Regions from separate parts of the Acidovorax sp. K2F genome, predicted to be linked through region 1. Evidence: predicted binding sites of a transcription regulator. Region 1 holds the regulator's gene; the other holds the start of a gene.
What was found. The regulator HrcA, encoded in region 1, represses chaperone genes, less so after heat shock. The targets are predictions, from matches to a motif close to TTAGCACTCNNNNNNNNNGAGTGCTAA.

Region 1 (7,881 bases):
TGAAGATGTTGGCGGGCTTGATGTCCAGGTGCAGCATCTTGTGCTGGTGCACGATGCGCAGGCCGCGCAGCACTTCGTCGAACAACGAGCGGATGGTGGACTCGCGGAACACCTTCTGTGTCTTGAGGTCGCGGGCGGTGATGATGAAGTCCTGCAGGGTCGCGCCCTCCAGATAGTTCATCACCATGTAAACGGTTTCGTTCTCGCGGAAGAAATTGAGCACGCTCACCACGGAGGCGTGCGAGATCTGGGCCAGCGAGCGGCCCTCTTCAAAGAAGCTCTTGAGCCCCAGGCGGTACAGCGAGAGCTTTTCGGGCGGCACCTTCGGAAGCAACTCACCAGGAGCGCGGGTCGCCAGGGACGAAGGAAGGTACTCCTTGATGGCCACCTGCTGGCCTTCGGCGTCGAGGGCCAGATAAACCACACCAAAACCACCGGAGGACAACCGGCGCACCACACGGTAACCGCCAATTGCGGTATCGGGCGGCAAGGGGGCCGGTTTGATTTTTGACATATTTTGCGAAGATGATTCGGGGGTAAGGCGGAACCCGGATAATCGCCGGATCGCAAGCAACCATCAAAAAGTCCAATGCCAGTTTACAGCATGACCGGATACGCCAGCGCACAGCATGGCGCATCTGCCACTGGCGCTGAAACCGACGCCCGCGCCCCCCAGACGCGCCGGCTGGGACTGGAAATCCGATCCGTCAACAGCCGCTTTCTGGACCTGTCGTTTCGCCTGCCTGACGAGCTGCGCGCTATGGAGCCCACGCTGCGCAGCTTGCTCACAGCGCGCCTGAAACGCGGCAAGGTCGAAGTGCGAGCCGCCCTCGACACCGACGACAGCAACAGCCTGCAAGACCCGCCTGCACGACTGCTGCAGCGGCTCAACTCTTTGCAGGACTCCGTCAGGGCTTGGCTGCCCAGCGCTGCCCCCCTCACCGTGGCCGACGCCTTGCGCCTGTGTGCCAATGCACATTCGGGCACCGAGGACTGGAGCGAAGCCGTTCCGGCCCTCGCGGAAGAAGCATTGACCGCCCTGCTGGCCGCCCGCGAACGTGAGGGCAAACGCCTCGCAACCATGCTGCTGGATCGCGTCAAGCAGCTGCGGGCCTTGGCCGAACAGGCGGTCCCCATGGTTCCGCTGCTGGTGGAGCAGCAACGCCTGCGCTTCATGGAGCGCTGGAAAGAGGCGATGGCCCTCACCGACGGTTCTACCCTCCCCGAGGCTGCCCGTGACCGCGCATTGACCGAGGCCACGGCGTTTGCCATCCGCATCGACGTGGCAGAAGAGATCACGCGGCTGGATTCGCATCTGGATGAAATCGAGCGCCTGCTGAAAAAAGGTGGCGAAGTGGGCAAGCGCCTGGACTTCCTGATCCAGGAACTCCACCGCGAAGCCAACACGCTGGGCTCCAAATCTGCCGCGCTCGACCTCACCCGCATCAGCGTGGACATGAAGGTGCTGATCGAGCAGATGCGCGAGCAAGTGCAAAATATCGAATAACACTCATTTTTTGATAGCGCCTGGCGCACATCAACCATGGACTATCCAGGAAATCTCATCGTCGTGGCAGCACCCAGTGGTGCTGGCAAGTCCAGCTTGGTCAAGGCCTTGCTGGAGCTGGACTCGCATGTCCACCCCTCCATCTCGCACACCACCCGTGCGCCCCGCGGCCAGGAAAAGCATGGCCGCGAATACTTCTTCGCGTCGGAGTCCGAGTTCGACGCCATGGTGCAAGGCAACGCGTTTGTCGAATGGGCCCATGTGCACGGCAACCGCTATGGCACATCCAAGAAAGCCATTGAAGAGCGCATTGCCCAGGGCTCAGATGTGATTCTGGAAATCGATTTCCAGGGCGCACTGCAGATCAAGCAGGCATTTGCCAATGCGGTGCTGGTTTTCATCCTCCCGCCCAGCTGGGAAGAACTGCGATCGCGGCTGGAGCGGCGGGGCGAAGACTCTGCGGATGTCATCGAGGTACGCCTCAAAAATGCTGCCATCGAGATGGCCCAGGTCAGCAAATTCGACTTCGTTATAATTAACGAGTTGTTTGAGCGCGCGCTTTTCGACCTGAAAGCCGTAGTTCACGCCCAGCGACTCAAGTACGCCGCTCAGCGCCGCGCCCGTGCTGACACCTTTCAGTCGCTCAATATCACCTGAATCCCCGGAGTAAACGATGGCACGCATCACCGTAGAAGACTGTCTGGAAAAGATCCCCAACCGCTTCCAGCTCGTACTGGCCGCCACGTACCGTGCCCGCATGCTCAGCCAGGGCCATGCTCCACGCATCGAAAGCCGCAACAAGCCCGCCGTGACTGCCCTGCGTGAAATCGCCGAAGGCAAAGTGGGTCTGGAGATGCTCAAGAAGGTTCCCGGTTGAACGTTCTGTTGGGCAATGCCCATCCAAAAGCACCGCGCCAGCGGTGCTTTTTTTTGCCCGAAAGTCCTCTGGCGCAGTCCCGCGCTACATTTAAGGCATGAACGCGGTGCTCAATTCACCTTCTGCAACGCAGCCTCGCCCGGGCGACCCATCTCAGGCAGGCAATCTATCGGCAGCCGCTGCGGCCGCCAATGCGGCTGCGGCCAGCTTCGCCGCACTGACCGATAGCCTGGACTACCTGGACGCCGTCAGCATCGAGCAGGTGCGCCAGGCGTACCGTTTTGCCGATGAAGCCCACCTGGGGCAGCTGCGCAACAGCGGTGAGCCCTACATCACCCACCCTATTGCAGTGGCCGCGCAGTGCGCGGCGTGGAAGCTCGATGCCCAGGCGCTGATGGCCGCGCTGCTGCACGACGCCATGGAAGACTGCGGCGTGACCAAGGCCGACCTGATCGACCGGTTTGGCGCCCCGGTGGCCGAACTGGTGGATGGCCTCACCAAGCTGGACAAGCTGCAGTTCAACACTCGCGAAGAAAATCAGGCCGAGTCGTTTCGCAAAATGCTGCTGGCCATGGCGCGTGATGTACGCGTCATCCTCATCAAGCTGGCCGACCGAACGCACAACATGCGCACGCTGTCGGACATGCCGCGCAGCAAATGGGGCCGCATTTCGTCCGAGACGCTGGAAATTTATGCCCCCATTGCCCACCGCCTGGGCCTGAATCAGACCTATCGTGAACTGCAGGACCTGGCCTTCCGACACCTGCACCCCTGGCGCTATGCCACACTGGCCAAGGCCGTCAACAAATCCCGCAACCGCCGGCGCGATCTGGTTCAGAAGGTGCAGGCCGAAGTGGATGCCGCCTTCTCCAAGATCGGCATGAAGGTGCGCCTGGCAGGCCGCGAGAAAACGCTGTATGCCATCTATCAAAAGATGGACCTCAAGCACCTGAGCTTTGCCCAGGTGACGGACATCTACGGCTTTCGAGTCATCGTGCCGACTGTGACCGATTGCTACACCGCCTTGGGTGTACTGCACCAGATGTACAAGCCGGTACCTGGAAAGTTCAAGGACCATATTGCCATTGCCAAACTCAACGGCTATCAGTCTCTGCACACCACCCTGGTGGGGCCCTCGGGCGTGAACATCGAGTTCCAGATGCGCACCGATGAGATGCACGTGATTGCCGAAGCCGGCGTGGCAGCACACTGGCTGTACAAGGCCCAGGACGGGGAAGGTACGGCAGCCGAGCGCCTTGGCACCAAGTGGCTGCAGTCCTTGCTGGACATACAGAACGAAACACGGGATGCGGCGGAGTTCTGGGATCACGTCAAGGTGGACCTGTTTCCCGATGCGGTCTACGTCTTCACACCCAAAAGCCAGATCATGGCGTTGCCGCGCGGCGCCACGGTGGTGGACTTTGCCTATGCCATTCACAGCAATGTGGGTGATCGGACGACCGCCGCCAAGATCAATAACGAGCAGGTTCCGCTGCGCACCGAACTCAAGAACGGGGACGTGGTGGAGATCATCACCGACCCCGTTTCCACACCCAACCCAGCGTGGCTTGGTTTTGTGCGCACGGGTCGAGCACGGTCCAAGATCCGCCATTACCTCAAAACCTTGGCCCAAACCGAGTCCGAAGGGCTGGGTGAAAAACTGTTGACTCAAGCCATCCGAGCGGAAGGCCTCGAACAACTGCCCCCCGTCAGCGCTGAGACCCAACCGCTGTGGGACAAGCTGCTGCGCTTCACCGGCAATCGCACGCGCAGCGAGCTGATGACCGATCTGGGCCTGGGCAAACGCATTGCCAGCATCGTCGCCAAACGGTTGATGGTGCTGATGTCGGAGCATGGCCACCGTCCGGATGCTCTGCTCATGACTCGTGAGCGCTACACATCTCACGAAACCCTGTCGCAAGGGGCCGTCACGCTGGATGGCAGCGAGAATGCCTCTGTGCAATATGCCACCTGCTGCCGTCCCGTGCCGGGCGACAGCATCGTCGGTTATCTGGGCCGCGGTGAGGGACTGGTCGTGCACAACGCACATTGCAGTGTCGCCAAACGTCTGCAGCATAAAGACAGCGAACGCTTCATTGCCGTGGACTGGTCGGACGAGCCCACCCGAATGTTCGAAACGGGCGTGGTCGTTACCGTGAACAACGGCAAGGGGGTGCTGGCACGCGTGGCAGCGGAGCTTGCCAATTCAGAGGCCGACATCACCCACGTGGACATGGACGATGAGGCGGCCTTGGACACCACGGATCTGCGATTCATCGTGGCGGTTCGCGATCAGGCCCATCTCGAGCTGGCATTGCGCAACCTGCGCCGCACACAGGCTGTGCTGCGTGCAGCCAGGATTACTCCACAACCCTGACACCTCAGCACGGCACCAAGCCCTGAGGTCGATACAACAGACGCGCAGGTCGGCGTCTGTGTGCGAACGGGTTACGTAGCGGCACTACGAGGCGGGTACTGCACCTCCACCACCTCCAAATGGCGCACTCCGCCCGGCGTGGGTAACTGCACCTCGTCCCCAACGCGCGCCTTCAGCAGCGCCCGGGCCACAGGTGAAATCCAACTGACCTGACCCATACGGCTGTCAGCCTCGTCAATGCCCATGATGGTGATCGTGCGCTCACCATCCTCGTCGTCGGAGTAGGTGACGGTGGCTCCAAAGAAGACCTGTTCACTGCCCGCATGCAAACTAGGGTCCACCACCTCGGCGATCTCCAGCCGCTTGGTCAAAAAACGAATGCGCCGATCAATTTCGCGCAGGCGCTTCTTGCCATAGAGGTAGTCGCCGTTTTCAGACCGGTCTCCGTTGCTGGCCGCCCAGTGCACCACATCCACGATCTTCGGCCGCTCGCTATCGATGAGATCCAACAGCTCCGCCCTTAGACGTGCATAGCCTGACGGGGTGATGTAGTTTTTGCCACCCGGCGGCAAAGGAGGCAGTGCCAATCCTTCGTCATCGTCGGCGCTATCGGTTTCCTTGGTAAAAGCCTTGCTCATTGCCAGAACTCTCCAATCAGCGCAAAGCGCCTGGACAAATGAAAAAGCCTGCAATCTTACGATTGCAGGCTTTAAACATTGGTGCGGCTGGCAGGAATCGAACCCACGACCCCTTGGTTCGTAGCCAAGTACTCTATCCAGCTGAGCTACAGCCGCTAAGCTTCGAATTATAGCATGATTTCTTGGCGACCCTTGAAATTTGCTTTTTTTCTGATTGCTTTCCTGAATCAGGCCATGCAAACAGACAGTCAATTCAACGCAAGCCGAGATTGTAATGCACGATGAAGGCTCCAAAAACAAACTGAGCGCTTTGGATCACAAAACACATCGTTTGTTGATGGATTCACCCTGCAAGCGAGGGTGGTAGGGCGTGTTGGACTTGAACCAACGACCAAAGGATTATGAGTCCTCTGCTCTAACCAACTGAGCTAACGCCCCCAGCCATGCTCCAGCGCTATACAACGGGGCAAGCGCCGTATTGTAGGGGCTTACTTGCGGTGGCTGAGCGCGTTGGACAACAGCTTGGAGGTGATGTCTACAATCTGGATCATGCGGTCGTATGGCATGCGCGTAGGACCAATCACGCCCAAAGTCCCCACCACCTTGCCATCAACCTCATAGGGGGAGCTGACGATCGAAAGCTCTTCAAAGGGCACAACCTGGCTCTCGCCACCGATGTAGATGCGCACCCCTTCCGCTTGGCTGGAGATGTCCAGAAGGCGAAGGATTTGTGTCTTCTGCTCAAACAAGTCAAATGCCCTGCGCAGGTTGCCCATGTCGCTGGAGAAATCACTGACGGACAGCAGGTTGCGCTCTCCAGAAATCACCACCTCGTCCTGCGCCTCGGACAGTGCCTCTGAGCCTACGTTGACTGCCGCCTGCATAAGCGATGCGATCTCTCCGCGCAGTACATCGACCTCGGACTTCAAACGTTCTCGCACCTGCTCCATTGCGAGTCCGGCGTAGTGGGCATTCAGGAAGTTGGAGGCCTCTACCAGTTGCGACTGAGAGTGATCCACCTCGGTGAAGATCACGCGATTCTGTACGTCACCTTCCGGCGACACGATGATGACGAGAAAGCGCTTTTCGGAAAGTCGAAGAAACTCTATGTGGCGAAATACCGAGGTACGCCGAGGTGCCATCACCACTCCAACGAACTGGGAGAGGTTGGACAACAGCTGCGCAGCGTTGGCAATGACTTTTTGTGGCTGTTCAGGTGCCAGCTGGGGCGGCATGACAGACTCCCGCTGCACCGTGAGCATCGTGTCCACAAACAATCGGTATCCACGCGCTGTGGGAATACGGCCAGCGGAGGTATGGGGACTCGCAATCAGCCCCAGCTCTTCCAGGTCCGCCATCACGTTTCGTATCGTGGCAGGCGACAAATCCAACCCGGACGCGCGGGAAAGGGTACGCGACCCTACGGGCTGCCCATCAGCGATGTAACGCTCGACCAGGGCTTTGAGCAACAACTTGGCACGGTCATCGAGCATGGAATGATTTTACTTTTGTAATCGTGTTTTGGCCCAGCGTCCGCGCCCCTCATGGCGGTGGATGTGGTCACGTAAGCTACTGACGGAAACCCCCAGCATATCCGCAAGGGTGCGCTGGTCATACCAACCGGAGCGCCAACAGGCTGCAGCCTGGGCCACATCGTCATCAGACAAGGCACGCTTCCGGCCCCAAGTCTTCCCCGCAGCCCGCGCAGCACGCTGACCAGCTAAACACCTCTCCCTGATCAATTCGCGCTCAAACTCGGCGAAGGCAGAGAGCAGGTGAAGGAACATGCGGCCATGAGCCGTGTCAGTTTCAATTGACTCGGTCAACGAACGGAAGCCTACACCCTTCGCTTTCAGGTATTCAAAGACCTTGACGAAGTGGGAAACAGACCGCGCAAGGCGGTCCAGTTTGTAGACCACCAACACATCGCCCTTGACCAACACGGTCAACAGCTTATCGAGCTCGGGGCGCTGCTTCACAGCAGAGCGCTTTTCTTGCACAACCTTGTCAATGCCAGCGCGCCGGAAGGCTGCTAGCTGTGCTGCCGTGTTCTGTTCAAGGGTTGAAACGCGGGCGTAGCCGTAAATGGTCACCGGTATCTGTTGAATAAAAAGCTGATGACGATCACCACAAGCAAGGCCAAAACAGTGCGCCACCTGGAAGCACGCACTGCGCGCCTCCTATCAGCTTCTGACATGCGAAAAGCCGCGCGCTCTACGTAGCCTGTTTTCTTTCGCCACCAATCCCGATACCAATCTCTGTTGTCTGCTCCCATTGATGGATCGTAACAAAGGGCAAGAGAACAAACAGCCATTAGATTGAGCTTGCTTCGCAGCTTTAGGCGCTCGCCGCGCAGCGTCCGTTGCCCGTGAGAGGTAGCGCCCAGCACCATTCCCCAGATTTCTTCGCCTCTTCGGCCAACGCTAAGCCAGGACCGCGCCTGCGGCTCTTTGGGTTGCTGCGGGGGGAATCCATAAAGCTG
Region 2 (7,881 bases), on a different contig from region 1:
CCAAGCCCCAGCGCGAGTTTTTGACTCGCAAGAAGCCCTGCTCGCAGCCTTCAGCGCGGGCGAGGTGAACCAGGACATGGTGGCCGTGGTGCGCTTTCAGGGCCCGCAGGCCAACGGCATGCCAGAGCTGCACAAGCTCACGCCCCCGCTGGCAGTGCTGCAGAACCAGGGCTTCCAGGTGGCGCTGGTCACCGACGGCCGCATGAGCGGCGCCTCCGGCCGCGTACCGGCCGCGATCCACGTCACGCCCGAGGCCCTGGCCGGTGGCCCGCTGGCCAAGGTGCGTGATGGCGACATCGTGCGGGTGGATGCGGTGGCTGGCACGCTCGATGTGCTGGTGGACGACGCCGAGTGGGCCGCACGCGCCCCGGAGCGCTGCAGCGCCCCATCACCCATCGGCTTCGGCCGCGAACTCTTCACCAACTTTCGCCGCCACGCAGGCGGTGCCGAACAAGGAGCCTGCACATGGCTGTAACCCCTGCTTCCGCCCCCATGAATCCCCTCGACATCGCCAGCCATGGCCCGGTCATCCCCGTCATCGTGATCGACCGCGTGGAAGACGCGCTGCCCCTGGCCGAGGCCCTGCTGGCCGGTGGCGTGAAGGTGCTGGAGGTGACGCTGCGCACCGCTGCCGGTCTGCCCGCCATCGAAACCATCGCCCGCCATCTGCCCGAAGCTGTGGTGGGTGTGGGCACGGTGCTCAACGCTGATGACGCGCGCCGCGCGAGCGAAGCCGGTGCGCGTTTTGCCGTGAGCCCCGGTTATACCTCGGCCGTGGGCACCGCCTGCAAGGGCCTGAACCTGCCGCTGCTGCCCGGTGTGGCCACATCCAGCGAGATCATGGCGGCGCTGGCCGATGGGTTCTCGTTCCTCAAGCTCTTCCCGGCCGAGGCCGTGGGCGGCATCCCGCTGCTCAAGTCCTGGGCCAGCCCGTTTGGCCAGGTGAGCTTTTGCCCCACGGGTGGCATCACCAACGCCACTGCCTCCAACTACCTGGCACTGCCCAATGTGCGCTGCGTGGGCGGCTCATGGCTTACGCCCACCGATGCGGTGCGCGCGGGCGACTGGGCGCGCATCACCCAGCTGGCGCGCGACACCCAGGCATTGCGCAAGGCGGCTTGAGGGGCTCTGGGCGCTGGGTTTGCAGCCAAAAGCGCCTGGTGCGCTAGTGCAATATGCACTAACAGCTATCAAAATAAGAGCAAAAGAGACGCTGACACCGTGGCGCCAGCGGTACGGTGTCTCCGCTGCGCGTGCCGAGTTGGCTGGACTTGTCGCGGCGCCCCTCTATCATGGCCACGCGGGGATACCCCGTGACCGAGCAATGATTGTTCAAGAGAGGGAATTCGCTATGGATTTTGTTTCGGCTGTCAAAAGCTGCTTCGCGCAGTACGCAGGGTTTTCGGGCCGTGCACCACGCTCTGAGTTCTGGTGGTTTGCGCTGTTTCAGTTCGGGGTGCTGGTGATTGCCACCATGATCAGCCAGGTGCTGTATGGCATTGCCGCGCTGGCCCTGCTGTTGCCAGCGCTGGCCGTGGGGGCTCGCCGCTTGCACGATATTGGCCGCTCCGGCTGGTGGCAGCTGCTGTCCCTCACCGGTATCGGCACGCTGGTGCTGATTTACTGGTGGGTGCAACCCAGCGGGGAGTAAACCCATGGCAGGCCAGTGTCCCGAGTTGGCCCCATAGAAAAACAAAAGCCCGCAGACCGTAAGGCCTGCGGGCTTTTGTGTAGTGGGCTGCGCAGTCAACACGGGGCTGCTGCGCAGGGGGCAGGCAATTACATGCCCATGCCGCCCATGCCACCCATGCCGCCCATGTCGGGCATGCCGCCACCAGCTGGGGCGTCATCCTTCGGGGCTTCAGCCACCATGGCTTCGGTCGTCAGCAGCAGCGATGCCACGGAGGCAGCGTTTTGCAGAGCGGTGCGGGTGACCTTCGTGGGGTCCAGAATGCCCAGTTCCAGCATGTCGCCGTAGGTGTCGTTGGCAGCGTTGAAGCCAAAGTTGCCCTTGCCAGCCAACACTGCGTTCACCACCACCGAGGCTTCGCCACCGGCGTTGTTCACGATTTCGCGCAGAGGAGCTTCCACTGCCTTCAACACCAGCTTGATACCGGCGTCCTGGTCAGCGTTGTCGCCCTTGATCGAGTCGCCCACAGCTTGCTTGGCACGCAGCAGAGCCACGCCGCCACCAGCCACAACGCCTTCTTCCACAGCTGCACGGGTAGCGTGCAGTGCGTCTTCCACGCGGGCCTTCTTTTCCTTCATTTCGACTTCGGTGGCAGCGCCCACCTTGATCACGGCCACACCGCCAGCCAGCTTGGCCACGCGCTCTTGCAGCTTTTCGCGGTCGTAGTCGGACGTGGCTTCTTCGATCTGCACGCGCACTTGCTTGACGCGGGCTTCGATGTCAGCAGCAGCGCCAGCGCCGTCGATGATGATGGTGTTTTCCTTGCCCACTTCGATGCGCTTGGCTTGGCCCAGGTCGGCCAGCGTCACCTTTTCGAGCGTCAGGCCCACTTCTTCAGCGATGACCTTGCCGCCCGTCAGGATGGCGATGTCTTCCAGCATGGCCTTGCGACGGTCGCCAAAGCCTGGAGCCTTCACAGCCACAACCTTCAGGATGCCGCGAATCGTGTTGACCACCAGCGTAGCCAGGGCTTCGCCTTCGACTTCTTCGGCAATGATCAGCAGGGGACGGCCAGCCTTGGCAACTTGCTCCAGCGTAGGCAGCAGGTCGCGGATGTTGCTGATCTTCTTGTCGAACAGCAGCACGAAGGGGTTGTCCAGAATCGCGGATTGCTTTTCTGGGTTGTTGATGAAGTAAGGCGACAGGTAGCCGCGGTCAAACTGCATGCCTTCCACGACGTCCAGTTCGCTGTCCAGCGACTTGCCGTCTTCCACGGTGATCACGCCTTCCTTGCCAACCTTGTCCATGGCGTCAGCGATCAGCTTGCCGATGGTTTCGTCGGAGTTGGCGGAGATCGAACCCACTTGGGCGATTTCCTTGGAGGTGGTGGTGGGCTTGGAAGCCTTCTTCAGCTCGGCAACCAGGGCCGTCACAGCCTTGTCGATACCGCGCTTCAGGTCCATCGGGTTGATGCCGGCGGCCACGTACTTGAAGCCTTCGCGAACGATGGCTTGTGCCAGCACCGTAGCGGTGGTGGTGCCGTCACCAGCGTTGTCGCTGGTCTTGGAGGCCACTTCCTTCACGAGCTGGGCGCCCATGTTCTGCAGCTTGTCCTTGAGTTCGATTTCCTTGGCCACGGACACACCGTCCTTGGTCACGGTAGGGGCGCCGAACGAGCGCTCCAGCACCACATTGCGACCCTTGGGGCCCAGAGTCACCTTGACCGCGTTGGCCAGGATGTTCACGCCTTCAACCATGCGTGCGCGGGCTTCGCCGCCGAAAACTACGTCTTTTGCTGCCATTTTGGAGCTCCTGAAAATTGGGTTCAAATTGGCCGCTAGCGCTTATCCAGTAAGCGGTAGCAGCTATGAAAAGATGAGCGAATCAGCGGGAGAATTACTTCTCGACCACTGCGAACAGATCGTCTTCCTTCATGACCAGCAGCTCGTCGCCCTTGACCTTGACGGTCTGGCCCGAGTACTTGCCGAACAGAACGCGGTCACCGACCTTCACGTTCAGGGCGAGCACTTCGCCCTTGTCGTTGCGCTTGCCGGGGCCAACGGCCAACACTTCACCTTGATCGGGCTTTTCGGCGGCGTTGTCAGGGATCACGATGCCGGAAGCGGTCGTGGTTTCGCTTTCAATACGCTTGACGATCACGCGATCGTGCAGAGGGCGAAGGTTCATTGCAATGCTCCTGTTTTCAGTAAAAAGCTGAGGGACTCAATCAGCCCCGGCCATCCGGGGCCACCAAACTGCCAGCAGGGAGTGTGGTGTTAGCACTCGTCTGCGGTGAGTGCTAATGATACGGGCATTTGTGGCCATTTCAAGACACCCCCTCAGAACATGGGGTCGAAGGTGCGGAACGCTGCGGAACGCTGCGGAACGCCACTCTAATTTCGTTTTTCCGCCATTCAAATTTAGATTTTGGTGAATCGCTAGCGCGGAGTTGCCGCGTATGCCGTCAGCCCGTCGTTCTTTGGAACGCTTAGAACAGATGTTAAAAATGGAAGCGGGCGCACACTATTTTGCGATCGGCCGAAACCGAATTGCTTCCATTGCAGCTCCCGGCTGGTTGCGGTCATAGGGTTGCCGCAGACGGATGAGTGTCAGGGTCAGTGCATGTTTTATCTTCACCTTAGGGTGATCCCTAAACAGCCGTGCACCGATGTACATGTTTTCAAGCGCCTCGGTTGAAGCGCTGACTGGCAAGAGCTACGGGGAGTTGGATGGGCTGCTTCAGGCTGGTTGCAGACATACGGGATGCGTCATCGAATGAGTACTATCGGCCACAACCGGACATTGGATGCACTATGACCATTGAGCCTAAATTTGGATGGGGTCCAAAGACAATGCCTCGACCGAGCAAGTCAGACATGAATCGTTTGGCTGGGATGGTTATCAACCGCCCACCGTCGCGCTGCGGTTGACCTTCTTGGCCTGCGCCCTGCTTGTGCTGATACTCCTGCCCGTGAAAGGATGCAGCCATATGCAGGTGGAGCTGTATCGCCAGGCGATTCCTCCTCAATTCGAGCTGGTGGAAGCTCTGCACCACGATGAGATCGTTGGTTTTCGAGAGGGGTGTGGATACGCAATCTTCCGGCTTTCAGAAGACAACCTGGCGCGCATTCGTCGCCAGGGCCTGGCTTACTTCGACGCGGCCCAGCTTGGGCGGGATGGCAAGCCCTATCACCAATACCAGCCGTGGCAAGCCACGCTGACCGATGCGCATGACCAGCTGTTCCGCGGGCAGAGCTGCGCAGGTGAACCGCCTGAATTGCTGGAGCAGGCTCAGCGCGCAGTTGGCAAAGAAGGGGCGTTCTTCACTACCGGCCACGAGCAGGATCTGGTGGTTGTTCCCGCGTTGGGATTGCTCATCTACTCCTAAAAGGGTTGACCGAACGGCCCCGCTTTATCTATTGCACCTTCTACCTTGTGCATCATCTCATCGCCATATCCTCCCAACGAGGCTCAGCAATGGCATCAACCAGGCATAGATCTGCGCGATCGCGTGCACATTTGAACGGAGTTGCTTGTTCGTTCAGTCAATCCACTACCTTGAACGACCAACCTCGAAGTAGCCGACCAAATTCAATGCGCAATCAACTGCACAATTAGGCGCATGGGCCCCTCGGGCTACAACTTGGACTACCCAGCTTTGCGTCCTATGTCCAAATCTCTGTCCAAGAGACAGTCGATAAATGCACCCAAGAGCGCTGGTCGATGATGCCTGTTCGGGTAGTAGAGGAACAGCCCGGGGCGTGAGATCGACCAGTCCGCCAAGACCTGGACTAACCTGCCGTGGGCCAAGTGCTCGGCCACACCATCTCGTTCGAAGTGATAAGCAATGCCGAGCCCGTTCAGCGCAGCAGCGATGCCAATGTCAGCGTGATTGGTGACGACCGGCCCATCCACCGCGACTTCCAGTTTTTGGCCCTTCTTTTCGAACTCCCAGCGGTACTGTCTGCCGTCCATCTGGAGCCGCCAGTTAATGCATGCATGGCTATGCAAATCGGCGGGTGTCTTAGGGACCCCTCGCGCAGCCAGATAGCCTGGAGAAGCTACTGCAACCATGTTCAGGTCTGGGCTGAGACGCACGGCAATCATGTCTTTCTCAAGTCGTCCACCCACGCGGATGCCCGCGTCGAAGCGGCCCACAACGATATCTGCCAGAGCGTCGTCGACCACGATGTCGAGCAGCACTTCAGGATAGGTCTGGTGGAAGCGTGAAAGCCTGGGTGCAATGATGGTTCTCGCTGCGATCCCCAGCGTGTTGATGCGAAGCGTGCCTGTGGTGTGCCCTGCAGCCTCGGTGGCTTCAGCGACTGCTGCATCCATTTCCCGAAACAATGGGGCTATGCGCCCATAAAGCAGTTCGCCACTTGCAGAGGGCGAGACGCTTCGTGTCGTCCTATTCAGAAGGCGCGTGCCGATCCGGGCTTCGAGCTGTCGAATGGTCTGGCTGAGCGCAGACGGCGAAAGGCCCAGATGTTCAGCCGCGCGGGCAAAGCTCTTGCGTTCGACCACGGCAGCAAAAGCTTTTAGCTCAGCAAATTCGAACCCGCGCATTATGTATTCCTTGCTACATAGCTCATTCGAATTATAGATGATTCACTTATTTCACTACGGCACGCATCCTTAGGCTTCATTCAACACACGGAGCACCAGCATGCACCCCTCGACTCTTCCTGAACCCATTGCCGCGTACTTCGCGGCTGAGCACAACCCTGAGGCCTTGGGGTGTTGTTTCACACCGCAAGCGGTCATGAAGGACGATGGCCACACCTACATCGGCGTCGAAGCCATCACGGCCTTTATGGCCGAGGCATCCGCCAAGTACAGCGCAACGACGGTGCCGTTTGCGCTGGCAAGTGAGGGGGGCCTCCAGATCGTCCACGCCAAGGTCACAGGCAACTTCCCTGGCAGCCCTATCAATCTGTCCTATCGCTTTCGCCTGGAACGCGGCCTGATTTCATTGCTGGAGGTCACAGCATGAACTTCGATCTTCAATTGAAAGGCCAGCGCGCCCTGGTTACCGGCGGCACCAAAGGTTTGGGAGCTGCCGTCGTGAAGAGCCTCCAGGAAGTCGGAGTGCAGGTCATGACAACTGCGCGCTCTGCACCAGACAGGCCGCTTGAAGGTGTGACTTACGTCCAGACTGACCTCACGACGGCGGAAGGCGTGAGCGAACTGGCGCGCGTGGTGAAGGAGCAGTGGGGCGGTGTCGATATCCTGATCAACTCCGTCGGAGGCTCGACCGCTCCGGCAGGTGGTTTTGCGGCACTGGATGACGCTGTGTGGCTCAGTGAGCTGAATCTGAACCTGATGTCAGCAGTGCGTCTTGACCGTGCGCTGTTGCCCGCCATGTTGGCCAAGGGTACAGGGGTTGTCCTGCATGTGACGTCGATACAGCGTGTGCTTCCACTTCCGGAGTCAACGACCGCGTACGCCGCCGCCAAGGGTGCCCTCTCGACCTACAGCAAATCCTTGTCAAAGGAGGTCACACCGAAAGGAGTGCGCGTTCTGCGCGTTTCGCCGGGCTGGATTGAAACTGAGGCTTCGGTGGTATTCGCCGAGCGAATGGGCGCCGAAGCAGGCACGGACTATGAGGGCGGGAAGAAGATGGTCATGGACTGGCTCGGCGGAATTCCGGTCGGGCGGCCTGCCACGCCAAAGGAAGTTGCCGACCTGATTACCTTCCTGGTGTCTCCTCGCGCAGCATCGGTATCGGGCTCGGAGCACGTGATCGATGGAGGGACAGTACCAACCGTGTAGAACCTTCACAAGGCTCTACAGATACTCCCACAATTCATGAGCTTGGACGATTCTCCGATTTCTGTAGGTTGGGCTCCGGAAACCTGGCGTAGGGTTGCACAAGGCGGCGGATGTGCGACACACCAACTCCAGGTATCACGGTCAACTTATGCTGCCGGTACAAACAATTCGCGCTCTTGACGTTGTCTATCCAGAGATCTGCTCGGTAACACACGATTTTGGATGCAGCGGAGCATCACGCTGGATGGTGAAAGTCGTCAGGTGTAGGGCTGCGGTGTCGCCTTATAGCCATGCCCAGATCCGGCGCAGCAATGCGGGCGCCGGTCGAGAGGGACGGAATACATAACGGGTTGGTTTGTGCATGGCCTTCGCGGTATCGGTTTTTGCAATACTGTACAAAAGATCAGTATCATGCTCAAGAGTGCTTCGTAGCTTTCAACCTGTTCGCTCGAGGCATCAGAATTAGCGTGCCACCG

Region 2: N4G42_RS04655 (co-chaperone GroES) is a predicted target of HrcA. The motif match lies at 3,907-3,933, and genes of this name have one in related genera.

The regions. Positions count from the first base shown of each region.
Region 1 covers NZ_JAOBSQ010000013.1:46,133-54,013, reverse strand. Annotated here, with positions in the region: gene N4G42_RS05620 (serine/threonine protein kinase) at 1-514, opposite strand, end outside; gene N4G42_RS05615 (YicC/YloC family endoribonuclease) at 590-1,507, shown strand; gene gmk (guanylate kinase) at 1,544-2,164, shown strand; gene rpoZ (DNA-directed RNA polymerase subunit omega) at 2,181-2,384, shown strand; gene N4G42_RS05600 (RelA/SpoT family protein) at 2,482-4,761, shown strand; gene greB (transcription elongation factor GreB) at 4,833-5,399, opposite strand; tRNA gene N4G42_RS05590 (tRNA-Arg) at 5,479-5,555, opposite strand; tRNA gene N4G42_RS05585 (tRNA-Ile) at 5,761-5,837, opposite strand; gene hrcA (heat-inducible transcriptional repressor HrcA) at 5,888-6,892, opposite strand; gene N4G42_RS05575 (recombinase family protein) at 6,902-7,492, opposite strand.
Region 2 covers NZ_JAOBSQ010000010.1:32,999-40,879, forward strand. Annotated here, with positions in the region: gene edd (phosphogluconate dehydratase) at 1-475, shown strand, start outside; gene eda (bifunctional 4-hydroxy-2-oxoglutarate aldolase/2-dehydro-3-deoxy-phosphogluconate aldolase) at 466-1,122, shown strand; gene N4G42_RS04645 (DUF805 domain-containing protein) at 1,352-1,651, shown strand; gene groL (chaperonin GroEL) at 1,780-3,432, opposite strand; gene N4G42_RS04655 (co-chaperone GroES) at 3,527-3,817, opposite strand; gene N4G42_RS04660 (hypothetical protein) at 4,467-5,018, shown strand; gene N4G42_RS04665 (LysR family transcriptional regulator) at 5,279-6,199, opposite strand; gene N4G42_RS04670 (nuclear transport factor 2 family protein) at 6,300-6,626, shown strand; gene N4G42_RS04675 (SDR family oxidoreductase) at 6,623-7,405, shown strand.